DNA from 2 places in the Marinococcus sp. LNHM4E3-1 genome. Region 2 is predicted to be linked to the other one. Evidence: predicted binding sites of a transcription regulator. Region 2 holds the regulator's gene; the other holds the start of a gene.
What was found. The regulator NrdR, encoded in region 2, represses ribonucleotide reductase genes. The targets are predictions, from matches to a motif close to AACACNATATATNGTGTT.
Positions count from the first base shown of each region.

Region 1: the regulator NrdR is predicted to act here: its motif matches at 2,121-2,138, upstream of nrdI (class Ib ribonucleoside-diphosphate reductase assembly flavoprotein NrdI).

Region 1 covers NZ_JBQLID010000012.1:3,629-13,271, forward strand. The annotation lists gene nrdE (class 1b ribonucleoside-diphosphate reductase subunit alpha) at 1-1,664, opposite strand, end outside; gene nrdI (class Ib ribonucleoside-diphosphate reductase assembly flavoprotein NrdI) at 1,669-2,064, opposite strand; gene ACTRXI_RS12555 (redoxin domain-containing protein) at 2,504-3,121, opposite strand; gene ACTRXI_RS12560 (PepSY domain-containing protein) at 3,169-3,786, opposite strand; gene ACTRXI_RS12565 (PepSY domain-containing protein) at 3,949-4,641, opposite strand; gene ACTRXI_RS12570 (sensor histidine kinase) at 4,712-6,064, opposite strand; gene ACTRXI_RS12575 (response regulator transcription factor) at 6,061-6,759, opposite strand; gene ACTRXI_RS12580 (DUF1648 domain-containing protein) at 6,796-7,293, opposite strand; gene ACTRXI_RS12585 (hypothetical protein) at 7,328-7,519, opposite strand; gene ACTRXI_RS12590 (hypothetical protein) at 7,516-7,728, opposite strand; tRNA gene ACTRXI_RS12595 (tRNA-Thr) at 7,898-7,973, opposite strand; gene zupT (zinc transporter ZupT) at 8,066-8,875, opposite strand; RNA gene ssrA (transfer-messenger RNA) at 9,067-9,429, opposite strand; gene smpB (SsrA-binding protein SmpB) at 9,507-9,643, opposite strand, start outside.
Region 2 covers NZ_JBQLID010000006.1:49,589-59,231, reverse strand. The annotation lists gene rpmI (50S ribosomal protein L35) at 1-112, opposite strand, end outside; gene infC (translation initiation factor IF-3) at 155-766, opposite strand; gene thrS (threonine--tRNA ligase) at 963-2,903, opposite strand; T-box leader at 2,967-3,183, opposite strand; gene mqnC (cyclic dehypoxanthinyl futalosine synthase) at 3,234-4,343, opposite strand; gene dnaI (primosomal protein DnaI) at 4,485-5,411, opposite strand; gene ACTRXI_RS08050 (replication initiation and membrane attachment family protein) at 5,430-6,833, opposite strand; gene nrdR (transcriptional regulator NrdR) at 6,850-7,329, opposite strand; gene speD (adenosylmethionine decarboxylase) at 7,501-7,884, opposite strand; gene ACTRXI_RS08035 (glyceraldehyde-3-phosphate dehydrogenase) at 8,259-9,290, opposite strand; gene coaE (dephospho-CoA kinase) at 9,430-9,643, opposite strand, start outside.

The DNA of each region.
Region 1 (9,643 bases), on a different contig from region 2:
AACAATCCGTGCGTCTGCACCTGCTTCATCAGCTCTTCCCAGTCTTCAGCATCCGGCAGGGCCATGCCTTCAAACAGGTCCGCAATTTTAGCAGAGGACGGGAGGTAAGAACGGTTCAAATACTTGTCAAAGTAGGAGCCGTCAGCATAACTGGATCCTTCGAAGCCGTAGAACGTCTCTCCTGTTTCTTTTGCAAGCTCCATCGAACGCTGAATGGAATAGAAGTTCACAGCCATAAAGAAGAAATCAGCGAATTCCCTTGCTTCCTCACTTTCGTAGGCGATATGGTTCTGTGCCAGAAAGCCGTGCAGGTTCATCGCACCGAGGCCAATCGATTTCATCATCTGGTTGCCGCGGCGTACAGCCGGAGCATTCGTAATATTGGTATGCGTCGCTACGTGGGTCAGAGAATCAGTGGCGAGCTTCACTGTATCCTTGATCGTTTTGTGCTTCATAACATTGGCAATGTTCAACGAACCAAGGTTGCAGGAAATATCTAGGCCGACTTCATCTTCCTCGCCGTAATCCGTATAGCTTGATACCTCAGACGCCTGGAGGACTTCAGAGCAAAGGTTGGAGAATTTTACTTTGGACACGTTATTCAGCGCGTGCGCCCGGTTGACGTTATCCTGAAACATCAGGTAAGGGTATCCGGATTCGGACCGGAGAATCGCCAGCTTTTCAAGCATGCGGCGGGCATTGACCTTGTCTTTTTTCACGCGGTCGTCCTCGACGAGCTTGTCGTACATTTCGCTCATATCCATTTCATCAAGATGTTCACCGTACGCCCGGTACACTGTGTGCGGATAGAACAGATACATATCTTTATCCTGGCGGGCGAGCTCAACGAATTTATCCGGAATCACGACTCCGATTGATAATGTTTTAACACGCACGTCTTCATCGGCCGAAATTTTCTTTGAATCCAGGAAGTCGTGAATATCCCGGTGAAAAATATTTAAATATGCCGCGCCGGAGCCCTGGCGCTGCCCCATCTGATCTGCATAACGAAAAGCATTGTCGAGCAGCTTCATTACGCCGACGACACCTTTTGTCGCGTTTTCCACATCCTTAATGGCTTCGCCCTTTGCCCGGAGCTTCGATAAGTTCAGTGACACACCGCCGCCTACCTTGGACAGCTGCATGGAGATATCGACAGCCCGGGAGATATCATTTAAAGAGTCGTTTACTTCCAGCAGGAAGCAGCTGACTAATTCTCCGCGCCGTTTTCTGCCGGCATTCAGGAACGTCGGGGTGCTCGGCTGATAATCCTGGCTCATCATCATTTCTGCAAACTGCTCAGCTTTTTCTGCGTTTCCATTGCCGAAATAAAGGGCCACAACAGCCACCCGGTCTTCAAAGCGCTCAAGGATCATTTTCTGATCATTGGTTTTCAGCGCATAATCATTGTAAAATTTAAACGCGCTCATGAATGACGGAAAACGGAATTTCTTTTCATAGCACAGGTTGTAGACGCGCTCAATTTCTTCAAATGAATACGCCTCGAGGAATTCTTTTTCATAAAAGTCATTTTCGAGCAGGTAGTCGAGCTTTTCTTTCAGATCGTGAAAGAAAACAGTGTGCTGATTGACGTATTGAATAAAGTATTGATAAACGGCTTCTTTGTCTTTTTCAAATTGAAAGGACCCGTCCTTTTGGAACATAATCTCATTGTTTAACTGGATCCAGTCGGTGGTTTGTGTTTGTTGCAACTTTCATCGCCTCCTCTGCGAAAATGGACACATCGTTTTTTGTTCCGCTCAGTTCGAATTTATGGAGTATGGGAACGTTGTAGTTCACTGCAATCTGATTGGCGCTTTTGGCGAAATTGTCTCCCCATACTTTGTTTCCACTCGATGCTACAGCAAGAAGCTGCTCTGCATGTTCTTCGAGAAATGCTTCGGTGGATTCCGGGATATTTCCAAATCCCTTCGTATAGGTGATAAGGATAAACGGTTCATCGATTTGTTCCGCTTCATTCAGACTGTACACCCGGTCAAACGGGATTTTTTCCGCAAAACGCTTCACGTTGCCCGTCATAGAATCAAAAATGATCGGTATCATCGAATCCCCTCCTTACTTTCTAAAATGTACGAACATGTGTACATCATTCTTATACCACTACTATATATGGTGTAATCTTCTTTTTCAACATACATGATATAGATATTTTTCGTTTCATCCTCTTGACAATTAAAATCTCTGCCATACTTCCTTATACTCCTCGATTCTACCCTTAAAATTGTGCACATTTTCTGACAGAAAAAATTTCAGTAAGTAAGACCTGCTTCTATATCTAGTCGTTTATAAAAACTTCCAGTGTCTGTACTACTACATACAGACATGCATTTAGTCCAGCTCTCTATTTACAGCGGGATAATTTTCGGTAAATTCTTGATACTTTCAGTGTACAGAAAAATTTATCACGCATTATTTCAAACAAAAGCAGCCCGCGCTTACGCCGGCTGCTTCTCCATATTTCATCACCTTTTCAGGCGGGGTTTTATCTTTCTTTTAATTGAATTAGCTCGTTGACGATCCAGTAGGGGTCCGGCCGGGCGGCTTCCCAGACAGAAACTGCCACGGTGCCGTCCTGATCGATCACATACGTTACGTCTGCAGGGCAGTACGAATGATATCCGGCATGGCGCAGGGCCGCTTTAACCTCCGGGACGTCCTGAAGCAGGTGATCCCGGCAGGAGATGCACGCATTATACCAGGAGGCTGCCACAGCATTTGTGTCTGCAAGCACCTTTCCTGTAAAAGACATGTGCTGCAGCTCTCTCTGAAGGGCGGATACCTGCCCGCTGGCAGCTACTACGATCTGGGCTCCCATCTGCCGAAGCAGCGGGGAAGCCTCCTGATAGCTTCGCAGCCGTTCTGTTTCTGCATGTATCCAGCCGCCAAAACAGAAGAGAAGCACTACCGGACCCTGGAGGAGCAGCTGGTTTAACGTAACATTTTCCCCGTCCATGCTGGGCAGTGAGAATGCCGGTGCGCTCTCTCCTATTCTGAGTCCAGGGCAGAATCCCGGCCGTTTTTCCTGGTGCCATTCGTTCCATAAGATGCTTTTTGCCCGGTGCAGCTGTGAATGCAGCACCTTTTCCCTCAGTAGTGCCATTCCTGGAAGACTCCTTTCGGACCCCGTTCATCTGTTGGTGTTAGTCTTTAATTGTCGTTATCGTCATCGTCGTTGTTATCATCATCATCGTCATCTTCAATATCTCTGGAAGCGATCGTACCGTCTGCATCATTTATGAAGAAATCGCCTTCCTGTTCGTTCGTTTCCACCGAAAGGTCGTATCCGTTCTCTTCACGGTCCAGCTCCCATTCATTCAGCTCTCCGGAAACTTCGCCCATCCCCGAAGCCACAATATCTTCTAAACTGACGCTGTCCCCGTCCTGGATCAGCGGTTCTTCATTATCTTTATCATCATCGGTTTCTTTTTCAGTCACATTGCCGGAGAACGCTCCTACTTCAACATCGTATTCTTGTTCGCCTTCGAGCTCCACATCGTATTTCTGATCTTCCATATCCAGTTCCAGCTCAACCGCCTGACCGCCCGTTTCTTCCTCAGCAATCAGTACAGCTTCATCGGCAGTAATTTTTTCCTCACCAGAGCTGCTGTTGTTTTCGTTACTTTCTCCGGCTGTTTCTTCTGAAGATTTGTTTGAAGAGGTTTCTGCTTCCACGCCACTATTCATGGTCGTGTAAGCTCCTGCACCAATAACTGCACCAAGCGCCGTGACCCCCGCGAGACTGCCTGCAAGTACTTTCCCTTTCATGGTCATTTCCCCCTTTATTTGTTGTTACACCTTTACTATAGAGGCCCGACATGAGAATATCCCTACAAGAAAATGAGAAATTGATGAGAAATACATGGACGGCTCATAACAAGTAAAAAGACAAAAAAAGCCACCTGGAATCATCCAGGCAGCTTTTGCCGTTTAATCATCCCAGGTGACTGACAGTATTTCTCCGGTGATGCCGTGTACCTGAACCGTAGCTTCGTCGTCATCATTTTGTTCAAGCTCCACGTAGTAAAACGGCTCCCCAGCATCCGACGTTTCGAAATCAACGTCGTCCACTTCCCCGTTCACTTCCTCCTGCGCCACAGCTGCGGCTTCCTGTTCACTAAGCACTGTCTGGCGTCTTTCTTCACGCTCTTCCTGTGCTTTTTCTTCTAAAATATCTCCTGACCGCGCATCGATAGTCATTTCTTCCAACGCTTCGTCTTCGGCAAACTCCACTACGTACACGGCGGTTCCTTCCCATGTTTCCCGGCTGATTTCTTCAATAGAAAAGTCAGTCTCTTCTTCTGCCCGGGTGCGCGCTTCTTCTTCTGTTAGAGCTTCTGTATCACCAGTACTGTTACCCGCTACCCGTGTGACGCCTGTAACCGCTCCGTCTTCAGCATCCACCTGCAGCTGGTACGTCCCTCGGTCAAGCTCTGTCATCACCTCATAGGTGCCGTTTTGTTTTTCCACGCTAGTGATGTCACCCTGATACTGTCCCTGAACAGCCTGTTCAATTTCCTCCGGCGACATTTCCGGGGTAAAATACGGCGAAAACCGCCAGGCCCCAAAAGTGGCCACTATGATACCAGCCACCAGCACAAACAGAAAGATAACATTTTTCACCGCAGGCCCCCCTCTCCCTGTTGCTATTATTGTATCCGTTCATTCTGAGAAATTGATGAGAAAGGGAGAGTCATTCACTGGTTATAGGAAAAATTAAGCGGACCGCCGTTCCCTGGCCGTGCGTGCTTTCAATTGTGATGCGTGCGCCGAGAGCTTCAGTAATATCTCTGGCAAGCGACAAACCGAGCCCGTAGCCCCCGCTTGCCCGTGTTCTCGACTCATCCACCCGGTAAAAGCGTTCGAAAACTCGTTCAATATCCTTTTCCGGAATACCGATGCCCCGGTCAATCACAGCGATGACCGGTTCTGTATCTGTCGTTTCGATTTTTACATCAATGACATCACTGCTGTATTTCCGGGCATTATCAAGCAGGATATACAACAGCTGCTTCACTTTGTCGGGATCAGTCTGAACGATTGCCGGCTCCCCGGTTAATTCGATCTCCCGGTGGTAGCTGCTGCGGTAGTTTTCCACAGCATCTGCCGCCACCGTCTCCAGGTCCACTTCGGTAATATGGAGGTTTTCTTTTTCATTCTGACGGGCAAGCAGCAGAAGCTGCTGGGTCAGCTCCCTCATCCTCACCGCTTCGGAATGAATGGCTTCCACCGATTCTTCAATGATTTCGGGACGTGAGGCTCCTCTTCTCTGCAGCAGGCTGGCGTATGATTCAATCACAGTCAGCGGCGTTTTTAACTCATGCGACGCGTTGGATACAAACTGCTCCTGTTTATGATAATTTTCTTCGAGACGCTCAATCATTTCATTAAACGTCTCCCCCAGCTGCTCGATTTCATCCCTGGACTTCGACGACGTGGAAATCCGCTTGAATCTGCCGCTTGTCTGGATATCACGCATAGTAGCTGACAGCGCTGCGATTGGACGGAGGATTACCGTGCTCAATAAGCGTGCCGAGAGAAAGACCGGGATGACAGCCGCAATAGTAGCGACTATTAATATTATCCGGAGCACCGCCAGATTTTCTTCTGTCTGGCGGAGGCTGTCGGTAATCTGAATGTTTGCCACCTGTCCATCTGTCCATATGACCGGCACCGAAACGAATGCGTACCGCTCCCCGTTATGTTCCACCACCCGTTCATATTCTTCGGAATAATATTGAACGGGCTCCCCCGTTAAGCTTCCCTCTTCCGGGGAAGTTACCGTCGCTGCCTCCGACTCATCCTGCAGTACAATTCTGGCCATCCCTTCCGTTGGGGTATACGCCCGGAGCAGCTGTTCGACCGAAAAATTATCCGCGGATTCATTAAACGTGGAGGCTGTCTGTCTTCCTTCTTCTACAGTCTGTTCCACCTCACTTCCGATCATCATGCGGGAAAAGGAAAAGTAAATAGCAAGCACTAAAAGAACGACGAGCACAAATACGAGCACCGATGTATATAAATGAATTTTATTTCCAAGCTTCATGAGAAGTCCTTCACCACGTAGCCAACGCCGCGCACAGTCTGGATATGCGCGGTCCCAAATGGTTTATCAATTTTGTTGCGCAGATAACGAATGTATACGTCCACCACGTTCGTTTCCCCGAAATAATCAAAGCCCCACACCTGCTCTAAAATCTGGTCCCGGGACAGCACCTGCTTTTTGTTTTTCAACAGATAGGAAAGCAGGTCAAACTCTCTGCGCGTCAGCTCTATCGGTTCCCCGCCGGCATACACTTCCCTGGCCGACTCATTCAGCCGCACTTCGCCCACAGAGAGCCACTGCTCTGCTTCGGCTTTCAAAGCTGCTTCTGCCTGAAAGCGGAGCGAGGAACGGACACGGGCGAGAAGTTCTTCAATTTGGAACGGCTTTGTAATGTAATCGTTGGCCCCGAGGTCGAGTCCGGAAACTTTATCCTCCACAGAATCTTTAGCAGTAACAAGCAGAACCGCTGTTTTTGTGTTCTGGCTTCGTATCCGGCGCAGCAGTTCAATACCGCTGATGCCCGGAAGCATAATATCAAGAATAATTAAATCCCACGGCTCCGCCTGGTACATGGCAAACCCCTCAAGACCGTCAGAAGCTTTCTGAACATAATAATTTTCGTAGGTGAGTTCAAGCTCAAGCACCCGCGCAATTTTTTCTTCATCTTCAACAATCAGTATACGTGCTTGTTCCATTAGGCATCCCTCGATACGCTGCCGGATGGCAGTCTATTATGATGAAGAACGTTGGTTCGAAGCTTTACCCCACAAAGTGATTGTTCTCCATGTGAAATAAACAGCGGTTCCAATTAAACAAATAAGGAAAAATGAAGGAAAAAACCACCCGAGTCCCTCGCTTTCATTCAGGGCCGTACGGACGGTCTGCCACTGAACATAGACAAATCCGAGCGACAGCTCTACGAGGAGCACAGAAATGAGAATCTGTCCCTCCCGCTTAAACACTTCTATTTGATGCTCATTCATTCGCACCGGCAGACGGAACCATCCCGGGTAGCGGAGAGAAAAATACGCCCCGATCCAGATAGCGATCAACGCCAGCGGCGGAACAAATAAATAATACTTTGCAGCATATTCGTTCGGGTCTCCGGTGGCGTCGAAAAACTGGGGCACAATGTAGGGAAGACGGGTCCAATAGAAAAGCACAATCGCCAGTATTCCTATTGAAGCCACACCCCCTACAATTAATGCTGTTCTTGCAAACGTCGGCATAACGGTCTGCCTCCTACTATTCTTTATTCCAGCTTCACCACTGCTGCTTTTTTAACGCTTTTGATATCATTACTAGCGTAACAATACAGGACATCGCAATAATGACCATGACGATGCTCCACATCCATTCTCCGGAAATGACGAAGAAAACGCCGAGAATCAGACTTAGCACCACAATAAACCCTTCGAACCAATAAAAGAATTTTACAGCTGCATTTGTGTTCATGACTTTCCTCCTGATTTTTCTTTTGATTTCTTTTTATAGCCTGGCTTTTTTCTGCCCGTCTGGTACGCTCCAAGCAGAGCACTCAGCATGCCAATTGCTGCGACGATAACGTAAAATGTAGATCCGCCAAGCCACAGGAAAAAACCGGCAGTCGCCGCAGCCAAAACTAAAAATATTATATTAAACGTAAACAGCACCGGGGATCTCAAACTACCCCTCCCTTTCGACTTTATCTTATATCAACGTATCATTTTCTTTTCTTATTGCCCATCTTTTCATCAAAAAGAGGCCAAAATATTTCCTCATTGGTCTTTTCTCTTTTTAGACCGGTTTAAAACAAAAAAGCACCCATCTGTATGGGCGCTGTAATGATATGAATGGTGCTAGTGACAGGACTTGAACCTGCGACCTGATGCTTACGAGGCAACTGCTCTACCAGCTGAGCTACACTAGCGAACGTTTACGGCAAGTAATAATATACAAAAAGAAAAATTGGGTGTCAATCAAAAAAACAGAGGCCGGTCGCGGCCTCTTGCTTTCATACACTTAAATAAACAGCAGCAGACTCAAGGCCATTACGGCCATACCACTCACTACCCCGTAAATCGATACGTGGGTTTCATCATATTTTTTTGCCGCCGGCAGCAGTTCATCCAGAGAAATGAATACCATAATGCCAGCCACAGCAGCGAAAATGATTCCAAACAGCGTATCGGTCAAAAACGGCATGAGCAGAAGAAAAGCCAGAATAGCACCAGCCGGCTCTGATAATCCTGATAAAAATGAAAGTCGGAATGCTTTGCGTTTGCTTCCGGTCGCAAAATAAATCGGTACCGAAACAGCTACCCCTTCAGGAATATTGTGTATCGCGATCGCAAGAGCGATCGCAAGTCCAAGGCCCGGGTCATTCAGAGCAGAGGTAAACGTAGCGATACCTTCAGGAAAGTTATGTATAGCAATAGCAAGAGCTGTGAAGGTCCCCATTTTCATAAGGCCCTGGCGTTCAAGCTCTTCCTTTGACATATGCATATCTTCCACCCGCTTTACTTCATGCGGATTTCCTTTTTGGGGGACGAGCCGGTCAATGGCGGCAATAAAAATCATCCCTCCAAAAAATCCCCCGACGGTAACCCACTGGCCTCCGACTTCTCCGAGCGCCCCGACCAGCGACTCCTGTGCCTTAAAAAATATCTCCACCATGGAGACATAAATCATCACACCTCCGGAAAAACCGAGCGAAAAAGCCAAAAACCGGGTATTTGTCGTAGAAGTGAAAAAAGCCAGTATACTTCCGATTCCTGTGGCAAGCCCGGCTCCAAGTGTTAACAAAAATGCATAAATGACATTTGGTTCCATACGCTGCCCCCTTTGTAATCTGATTGGCTTCACGATTCTTTCCCTTATGCAACATTTTAACCATTATTCAAATGTTGTGTCAATGCAAAACTTCCCCCGGCGGAAAGCCGGCGCCGTTTTTCTCTGCGCCGCGAACGAAAAAAGGTGCCCACGGCTGGAAAGCCGTAAGCACCTGTTGTCTCCAGTATGTATGGTGGAGACGGTGGGATTCGAACCCACGTCCAGAGATATTGCCACTTTAGCATCTACGAGCGTAGTCGCTATATTATCATTCACCAGTACGTCAGCCTAGCAACAGGCTTCCGTACGGCTAGTCTGATTAGTCTCTTCAGCCGCCCTCAGACGGAGGGCGAACTGCGTAGCCCACTAAGAGTGAGACCCCAAATCATTCCACGCGGGCGATGGAATGCGGGATCCGCAAAAAGCAGTTGTTACGCTGCTACTGCGAGGTTTTCGTTGTTTTTGCCAGTTATTATTGGCGTGGCATTTTTACGAGCTGCCTCTCGGCTCGCAGCTAAAGCTCAACCTATCCCTGTCGAAGCCGTAACGTCCCCATGTGAAGGATAAGCATGTGCCCATAGGTTTATGAGCGACATACTATATTATAACGAGAGGTCTGGAGCGTGTCAATCTAGTCGCTCATGCCTTTCATGCTGCGATTGATTGCTTTGTCCATTTCACGCTTGGCATCCTGTTCCTTGAGCGCCTGGCGTTTGTCGTATTTTTTCTTACCTTTGGCAAGACCGATTAACACCTTCGCTTTACCGT
Region 2 (9,643 bases):
GGGATTTATGCGAAAACATATGGCTCGTGAATGCGCGTGCGCGTTTTACACGGCCGCTTCCTGTTTTGCGAAAACGTTTTGCTGCTCCGCGGTGAGATTTCATTTTTGGCATAAGTGACATCCTCCTTTTTTAATATAACGGGCTGACCGCTGTCTACTCTTTACTGGATTCTTCTTTTTGCTCCCGTTCCTGCTCTGCTTTTGGAGCGAGCATGAGGAACATGCTGCGGCCATCCATTTTCGGCTTCGTTTCAATCGTACTCACGTCTTCACACTCTTTTGCAAACCGGTCAAGCACCTCTTTACCGATATCAGAGTGTGTGATCATACGACCGCGGAAGCGGATAGCTGCTTTTACTTTATCGCCTTTAGACAAAAACTTTCTTGCGTTACGCAGTTTTGTATTAAAGTCGTGTTCTTCAATGCTCGGGCTCAAACGAACTTCTTTCACGTTGATCGTTTTTTGCTTTTTCCGGGCTTCTTTATCTTTTTTCTGCTGTTCAAAACGATATTTACCGTAATCCATAATACGGCAGACAGGCGGTTTTGCGTTTGGAGCGACAAGAACAAGGTCAAGGTTTTCTTTCCCGGCCAGCTCTAAAGCTTCGTTTCTTGATTTTACTCCAAGCTGCTCTCCGTTAGAGTCGATGAGTCGAACTTCACGGGCACGGATGCCCTCGTTTACCTTTTGGTCCTTACGAATAATAAGCCACCTCCAGAAATTTAGTGCGCGGGGCTTCCACGCAAATACATACCATTGGCACAACGAAAAAACGTGCAGACACCCTCTAAAACAGAGAAGCGCCCACACGTATACAGAATATATGCTCTACACATTCAATATATTAGTAATAACCAGCCAACGTTTGTCGGTCAGGTGAGAAGCGGGCGCTTCTTCTTTAGGGATTAATTATTTTCACACTAGGACATCTTAGCACGGCCCCATTAGGACGTCAACCTTTTTATCGATATTCGTTGATAGCCGCTGTTACATTTTCCACGAAATCATTCAGCGGCTGTGAGTCCGAATCCTGCTGACCGTATCTGCGTACATTTACGGCGTTCGCTTCCTGCTCTTTGTCACCAAGCACAAGCATGTAAGGAATTTTCTGCGTCTGGGCTTCGCGGATTTTATAGCCGAGCTTCTCATCCCTTGTATCCACTTCCACCCGGACATCCGAGGCCTGCAGTGCCATTTCCACTTCTTTCGCGTAGTCAAGATGAACGTCAGGCGAGACCGGTATGATTTTCACCTGTACAGGGGAAAGCCACGTCGGCAGGGCGCCTTTGTACTCTTCAAGCAGAAAAGCGATAAAGCGTTCCATCGTGGACACAATGCCACGGTGGACGACTACCGGACGGTGCTCGCCGCCGTCGCTTCCCACATACGTGAGATCAAATCGTTCAGGCAGGTGAGTGTCGATCTGGACAGTGGAAAGTGTCTCTTCTTTGCCCATTGCTGTCTTTACCTGGACATCGAGTTTCGGACCGTAAAATGCTGCTTCGCCTTCTGCTTCCACGTATTCAGCGTCAATCGCATCCATCGCTTCTTTCAGAATGCGCTCGGAATTTTCCCACATCTGGTCATCGTCCACGTATTTTTCTTTATCCTCCGGATCCCGGTAGGAAAGCCGGAAGGTATAATCCTTGATACCGAAATCATGATAGACTTCACGAACCAGGCGTACAGCACGAATGAACTCATCCTTCAGCTGATCCGGACGGGCAAAAATGTGACCGTCGTTTAGCGTCATCGCCCGCACCCGCTGAAGACCGGCAAGCGCTCCGGATTTTTCATAACGGTGCATCGTTCCGAGCTCTGCAATGCGTACCGGAAGATCGCGGTAGCTGTGCTTTTTATTTTTGTAAACCATCATGTGGTGCGGACAGTTCATCGGCCGAAGCACAAGTGTTTCATTATCCATTTCAATCGGCGGGAACATGTCGTCCTGATAGTGGTCCCAGTGGCCCGACGTTTTATAGAGCTCGGAGGAACCAAGTACCGGCGTATACACGTGATCATAGCCGAGACGCACTTCTTTATCCACAATATAGCGCTCGATAATCCGACGGATCGTGGCACCGTTTGGAAGCCAGAGAGGAAGGCCCTGTCCGACTGTCTGACTTGTCGTAAATATGTCGAGCTCTCTGCCAATTTTACGGTGGTCGCGCTCCTTAGCTTCTTCGAGCATTTTCAAATGATCGTCAAGCTGGGACTGTTTTTCAAAGGCGGTTCCGTAAATACGCTGCAGCATTTTGTTGCTGCTGTCCCCGCGCCAGTATGCCCCGGAAATATTCATCAGCTTAAACTTTTTTAATTTGGATGTCTGCGGCACATGAACGCCGCGGCATAAATCGACAAATTCTCCCTGCCGGTAAAGCGCGATCTGTTCTCCTTCCGGGATATCCTCAATTAATTCCAGCTTCAGCTCGTCGCCAAGCTCTTTAAAAAAGCGGACTGCTTCTTCCCGGGACACTTCCTCGCGAATAATTTCAAGATTTTCATCGATGATTTTATTCATCTCTTTTTCGATTTTAGGAAGGTCTTCCGGCGTCAGCTGGTGCGAGGTATCAATGTCGTAATAAAATCCGTTTTCAATCACCGGGCCGACACCAAGCTGCACATCATCAAACAAGCGCTTCACCGCCTGGGCCATCGCGTGCGCGGTGCTGTGCCGGAGCACTTCAAGGCCTTCCGGGGACTGATACGTGATGATTTCAATCTGACCGTCCTCCCGGAGCGGAGTGCGGAGATCCACCATTTTTCCATTAATTTTTCCTGCCAGCGCACTCTTTTTCAGTCCCGAGCTGATCCCGCCGGCTACTTCTTCTGTCGTCGTGCCAATGTCATATGACTTTTCATTTCCATCTGGAAATATGAGCGTAATTGCCTGTTCTGCCACTGTGATTTATCCTCCTTTTATTACTGTAATATACAGAAAAACACATAAAAAAACCGCCCCCTCGAAAGGGGCGGGCTCAGCCGCGGTTCCACCCTAGTTTCCCTCCCCTGTAAAGGGACGACTCTATCCGGGTAACGGCCGGGGATCCGCCGGCAGATACTGCTGTTCCCTGCCGAAGCTCCGAGGGGGTAAAAATAAAACGGTTCGTAGAGAACTTCCAGCCATGGTTCTCTTCTCTGGGACGCCTGTTTTATTTTCATGGCCTCATCCTTGCATTTTCCTTTTCGCTATTTCAGCATAGCGAAAAGCTTCTTTTCATGCAACCTGTATTTAGTTTTGCATTACAAAGTCTTTTTCGCTGTTCTCTTCTCCCTCAAACACCCGGAGTGTATGATACTTCGTATTACGTTGAGCCGGCGTGTAGCCTGCTTCCCGTATTAAACGAAGAATACGGTTGATGTTCACTTTGTGTGTGGTACCGGCTGAAGAAACAACGTTCTCTTCCATCATAGTACTGCCAAAGTCGTTACAGCCGTAGGAAAGGGAGCGTTTCCCCGTTTCTGGTCCTGCTGTTACCCAGGAGGACTGGAAGTTCGGGATATTGTCCAGGAACAAGCGTGAAATGGCAACGTTACGGAGATAGCCTTCCGGTGTAATACGCTCGCCTTTCATGCTTGTGTAATCCTGCTGGAAGGTCCAGGATATGAAAGCCAAAAAGCAGTTGGATTCATCCTGCGCCTCACGAATGCGCCACAGGTGTTCTGCCCGCTCTTCATTGGATTCGCCAAAGCCGATAACCATCGTTGCAGTGCCGTGCATACCGACCTCTTTAGCCATTTTCATGCAGTCAATCCATTGGTCGGCCGTGCATTTCAGGCGGCTGATCCGTTTTCTCGTTTTCTCTGTGAGAATTTCGGCGCCGCCGCCCGGAAGTGAATCCAAACCTGCTTCGTGAAGAGCCGTTAATACCTCTCTCAAGGACAGGCCGGACACTTCCATCATTTTGTACACCTCTGCCGGTGTAAACGAGTGCATCGTCACATCAGGGAAATGACTTTTAATTTTTTTGAGCAGGTTCGTATAGTATTCAAATGGGAGGTTCGGGTTGGTCCCGCCCTGCATTAAAATTTCGTCTCCTCCTACATCCTGAAGCTCTTTAATCTTCTGCAGAATCTGGTCATCCGAAAGAAGGTATCCCTCTTCCGATCCCGGCCGGCGGTAAAATGCACAGAAACGGCAGAAGGTATCGCAGACGTTTGTGTAATTGACATTCCGTCCTATGTTAAAGGTAGCAACAGGCTCGGGGTGCCAGCGTTTTTTAATTTCATCTGCGGCAGCTCCCATTTTTTCTATTTCATCGCTTTCATACAAGCGCACAGCGTCATCCATTGTCAGTCGTTCTCCGTTTAATGCACGTTCCAGTATTCCATCAATGCTCATTTGTATACCCTCCAGAAAATTCCTTTGTGGCGCTCGCATGAAAATACCGCGAATCCAACCCATTTTCTGCATGCTGGGCGCTATCATCATGGTAGCATATTTATTTGTATTATACACTTAGAATGCCCTATGCATTTCCAATTATCCCCGGCGGTTCTGTCCGTCCATGAACACTTCTTCTGTGAAAGGGCGGATGCGCTCCATGATACGCTTAGCTTTCAGCCGCTCGTTACCACCCTTCTGGGAATACGTCAAATGCTCTTCAAGTTCACTGTAATCATAGTTGGAAGTATAAACAGTAGGAAGCTTTTCCATCATCCGGTACTGCAGAATAACTCCTAAAATATCGTCTCTTGTCCAGGCACTCATCGATTCGGCTCCAAGATCGTCGAGTATGAGCACCGGCACGCCTTTGACGCTGTCCACCTTTTCCCTCACCGTATTATCCGAAAGCGATTCTTTGATCTCACGGAAAAAGTCCGGCACGTGTACAATCATCGAGCCGATGTTTCGCTCCGCCAGTTCATTCATGATGGCTCCGGCAATATACGTTTTACCGACCCCGAATTTTCCATACAGGTAAAGCCCCTGTCCGTCTTCTCCGGGCACGGTGGTCGATGCGAAATGCAGTGCTGCGGTTCCTGCCTTCGCTCTTGATTCATGGTCCATATCCACCTGGTCAAAGGAAGCATGCAGTATCTCTTTTGGAATATAATAGCTTTTAATAAGTGCCTGTCTTTTTTTCTTTTCATCATCGTGTATCTTTAATGAACAGCGGTGATAGGCAACCGTTACTTTCCCTTTGTCTTCCATCAATTCCGGCTGATAGCCCTGCATCAGGTTCGGGCAGTTTTCAAGCCCAGGACAGGCATCGCAGTTACTGCGCTCCCTTTTATACTCAAATAAAGCTGCCTTGTTTTTTTCGTATTCTTCCGCTGGTATGTGCGGATGACGGCGCTTGAAATCGATAACTCCCGGATAGGCAAACACTTCTTTTTCAAGTCTGGCCATCCGTTCCTTCCAATCCTTATCCATCCATCTGTTCAACGAGGATCCGATCGAATCCATCCAGCCGCCTCCTTTCTTTTAACGGTTTGCTCTTTCCCGTCGTTCCTTAAGCATTTCTTCAAAGCGCTCTCTTTCCTTCGACAGCTGCTCCTCCTGCGTGGAATTTTCACCTTCTGCCGGTTTATTCTCTGCCTGCTCTTCTTTTTCCAGCCACTTAGGCAGCTTATCGTTTCGGACGTAGCCCTGAGACCGCTTATTCGTATAATTGTTTTTAGGTGCCTGGCGTTCCTGGGCCTGCTTGTGTTCTTCCTTTGCGAGCTTCATGGCATCCTCTACGGTATGTACTTTTTTTCTTGTCCACTGGCCGGCAATTTTATAGACAAGCGCTTTGCTTAATTTCATATTATTTTTCTTCATCACGTAATCTGTCAACACGTTCACAACTCCCGGGGATAAACGGTAGCTGAATAAAAGCTCCTCCACGAGATGGATATCCGACTCCGGCACAGTAGCTCCTTCGGCCACCGAACGAAGAAACGTCACGGGGGACGTCTGTTCATAAAACTGCTTCATTTGCTCCTGTTCAGACACCGGGCGGCCCTTTGCCGGTGCCGGCTCCTGACTTTCTGTACGGTTCCCGAGCGCAGGCGGGGCTGCTCCGTGCTCCATACGGTAATGATTTTTTGCCTTTTTACGCAGGTCTTCTATATTTACTTCATCGTCTGCTGATAGGGACTCCTGAATCACTTTTCCCATATCAATCGGCGATAGCTGATACACAAAAGCAAGCCGGCGGACGGTCTGCTGCAGCGAAGGTGTTAACAGCCGGGAGCTGTCGAGAAAGGAAGGAAGCGAAGCTTTTAGCAGCTCCATGTCGAATCCATTCTCTTCAAGCTGCAGGCGCGACGGCTCACTGCCACCGACAAATTCTGTTCCTTCATCTGCCGGAGGCGGCTCGGAAGCCATTTCCGACGCATGCAGGGAAGCAAATACTTCATTGAACGAAGCCGTAATTTCTTCTGCTCCTTCAGGCACAGCCGAAATGCCAAAACGCTGGCGCAGCTGAATGTATTTGCTTTTCCCAAGACGGTTATATAAAAATACGCTTAACACATCGTCCTGAAAAAAAGCCCGCGGCGACATAGGCGGCTGGATATCATAAACAAATGTTTTATCCTGTGAGTGTGTTTCGAGTTCATAAACCCTGAGAAGCCCGATGCCTTCAAGCAGGCGGCGGGCAGCGTAAATCTCATTTAAAGGCATCTGCAAAAAAGCCATCAGTTCATGATGGGTTGCTTCGGAGCTTTCATAGCAGTCTTTTTCAAGCTTATTCTGCAGAGTCTGGTAGAGAGCGATCGCTTTGCTTCCGACTAACGGCTGGTAGAGCATAGACATCGTTTTATCCGTGCTCTCGCTGAATTCTTTACTTGTGCGAACGTAGTACCCGTCCACCGGTTTTACTTCCATCCAATGCAGACTCAAAGCGCCGCCCTCCTTTTTATGATTTTGATGAATCTTCTTTATTTTCTTTATCAATCAGTTCTTTTAATTCATTGATGAATACATTTATATCACGAAACTGCCGGTAAACAGAAGCAAAACGGACATAAGCGATTTCATCAATATCCGCTAGCTCTTCCATGACAAGCTCCCCGGCTTCCTCGCTTTTCACTTCTGTTCGTCCTTCTTCCCGCAGTTTATTTTCAACCCTCGAAACGATGCCCTCGAGCGTTTCCATTGGGATTGGCCGCTTTTCACAGGCTCTGATCAAGCCTCTCAGCATTTTTTCCCGGCTGAATTCCTCCCGGTTCCCATTTTTTTTCACTACGACAAGCGGCAGTTCTTCCACAATTTCAAATGTAGTGAAGCGGTGGTGGCACGTATCACACTGACGCCGGCGCCGGATGGAACGGCCTTCATTGCTCGGCCTCGAATCCAATACACGTGTGCCATTGGAGTAGCATACAGGGCATTTCATTATTATCATCTCCAATTTGATGGGCGGTCTCTATTTTTATTGGTTCTATCATATCACATTCGCTCCTGGCGGGAGGATGACAATTTGTGTATTTCTTTGAATCCCTTGTACTGCAGGCAATAAAAAACCGTTCAAGCAGCTACCTGTGCTTAAACGGTGTTCGTATGCGTATTATAGGGCATTCGCTTCCGGGCGCTCTACACGGATAGGGCCTGTACCGCGGGGGATTTCTATTGTTTCTTCCGCTTCGGCACCGAGTGAACCGGCAATATATTTAGCCGCCGTGTTCGGATCAATATGGTCTCCGCAAGTATACACATCGATGCTTGCATAGCCGTGTTCCGGAAAGCTGTGAATCGTTAAATGCGATTCTGAAATGATGACTACTCCGCTTACACCCTGCGGTGCAAATTTATGAAAAATCACTTCTCTTATTTCAGCGCCTGCTTTTAAAGCGGCGTTTACAAAGATACGTTCGATTGCATTTACATTGTTTAAAGTTTCTTCGTCACAACCCCAGAGCTCGGAAATGACATGGCGTCCCATTGTTTCCATGGTACGTTTCCCCCTTTGTTTCTTTTTATTACATCATTAGGTCGTTGTATTTTTATCGGCCCGTCACGTTTTAAAGGCTACTCTGGGGGAAAGTTAGTCCAATTTGGCACTAACCCTTACAGTAACCGCTAGTATACCTGTATACGCCTGAAAACTGTGCATTTCTGCCGTCAAATTCAAGGACGCACAGGCACGAAATTCAGTATACGATGTTTATTTGCAATTTGCAACCAGTTTTCACATGCAGCATCTTTAAAGCTTTGATCCAGGGCTTTAATGCCTGTATATACTCCATAACTTCTGTACATAATTCCCCATAGAGGATAAACAAAAAAGCGCCCCACTTACGGGACGCTTTCCCACATTAACGATTTTTAAAACGAAGCGACGGAGGAGTAGCCGACAGCTGGTTCTCCGACCATTTTTACCAGATCCACTACCCGGCAGGAGTAGCCCCACTCATTATCGTACCATGCAAGCACTTTAACCTGGCGGTCGTTAATGACCATGGTGGAGAGAGCATCTATAATAGATGAATTTTCGTTTCCATTAAAATCTGTTGATACGAGCGGGTCCTCGCAGTAGGAAATAATACCCTTTAACTTTTGCTCAGAAGCTGTTTTCAGCGTTTGGTTGATCTCTTCTTCGGTGACCGGGCGCTTCATATCAATGACCATATCCACAAGTGACACGTTCGGCGTTGGCACCCGGAGAGCCATACCATTCATTTTTCCCTCCATGGAAGGAATCACTTCTGAAAGAGCTTTAGCTGCTCCGGTAGACGTCGGGATAATCGACTGGCCGCAGGCTCTCGCCCGGCGCAAATCCTTGTGGGGATTATCCATATTGTTCTGGTCATTGGTGTATGCATGTACAGTTGTTATTAAACCGCTTTCAATACCGATGTTATCCTCAAGCACCTTGACGACCGGCGCAAGGCAGTTCGTCGTGCAGGATGCGTTTGAGATTACGTGGTGGCGTTCCGGATCGTAGTCTTTTTCGTTTACTCCCATTACGATGGTTGTATCGACTTCTTTGCCGGGAGCAGTCAGCACGACTTTTTTAGCTCCGGCTTCTATATGCATTTCAGCGTCAGGGCCACGGTTGAATTTCCCCGTCGCTTCGACCACAATATCTACACCCAGTTCTTCCCACGGAAGTTCGAGGGGATTTCGGTTTTGAAGCAGGCGGATCCGTTTTCCGTCCACGATCATTTCGTCCCCTTCGGATTTTACTTCAAGCGGAAACGGACCGTGCACACTATCGTATTTCACTAAATGAGCCAGCGTTTCAGGAGGATACATGGCATTGATGGCTTTCACTTCAATTTCAGGGTCCATCATTGCCTTTCGAAAAACCATACGCCCAATTCGTCCGAAACCGTTGATCGCTATGCTTGTTTTCATTTAATATCCTCCTCTGGAAATATGTTATACTTTTATAAGTAAAATCTAAAAATAGTATAACACATTGATAGCGCATTCTTGCAACCTATTTTTAAAAAATAACCACTTTCTTTTACGAAAAGTGGTTATCCATCCGTTTTTATTTTATTTTCCATTGATGGAGCAGCTCGTTCACCTGGGTTTTGGTTTCCTTTTCTGTCCCCGAATTATCGATCACTGCATCCGCCAGCTCTCTTTTTTCTCCGAGAGGCATTTGCGATTTGATTCTCGCAGCCGCATCTTCTTCTCCCCGGCCGTCACGCTCCACGAGCCGCTGCTTTTGCGTTGCTTCATTGACATAAACGACGATAATG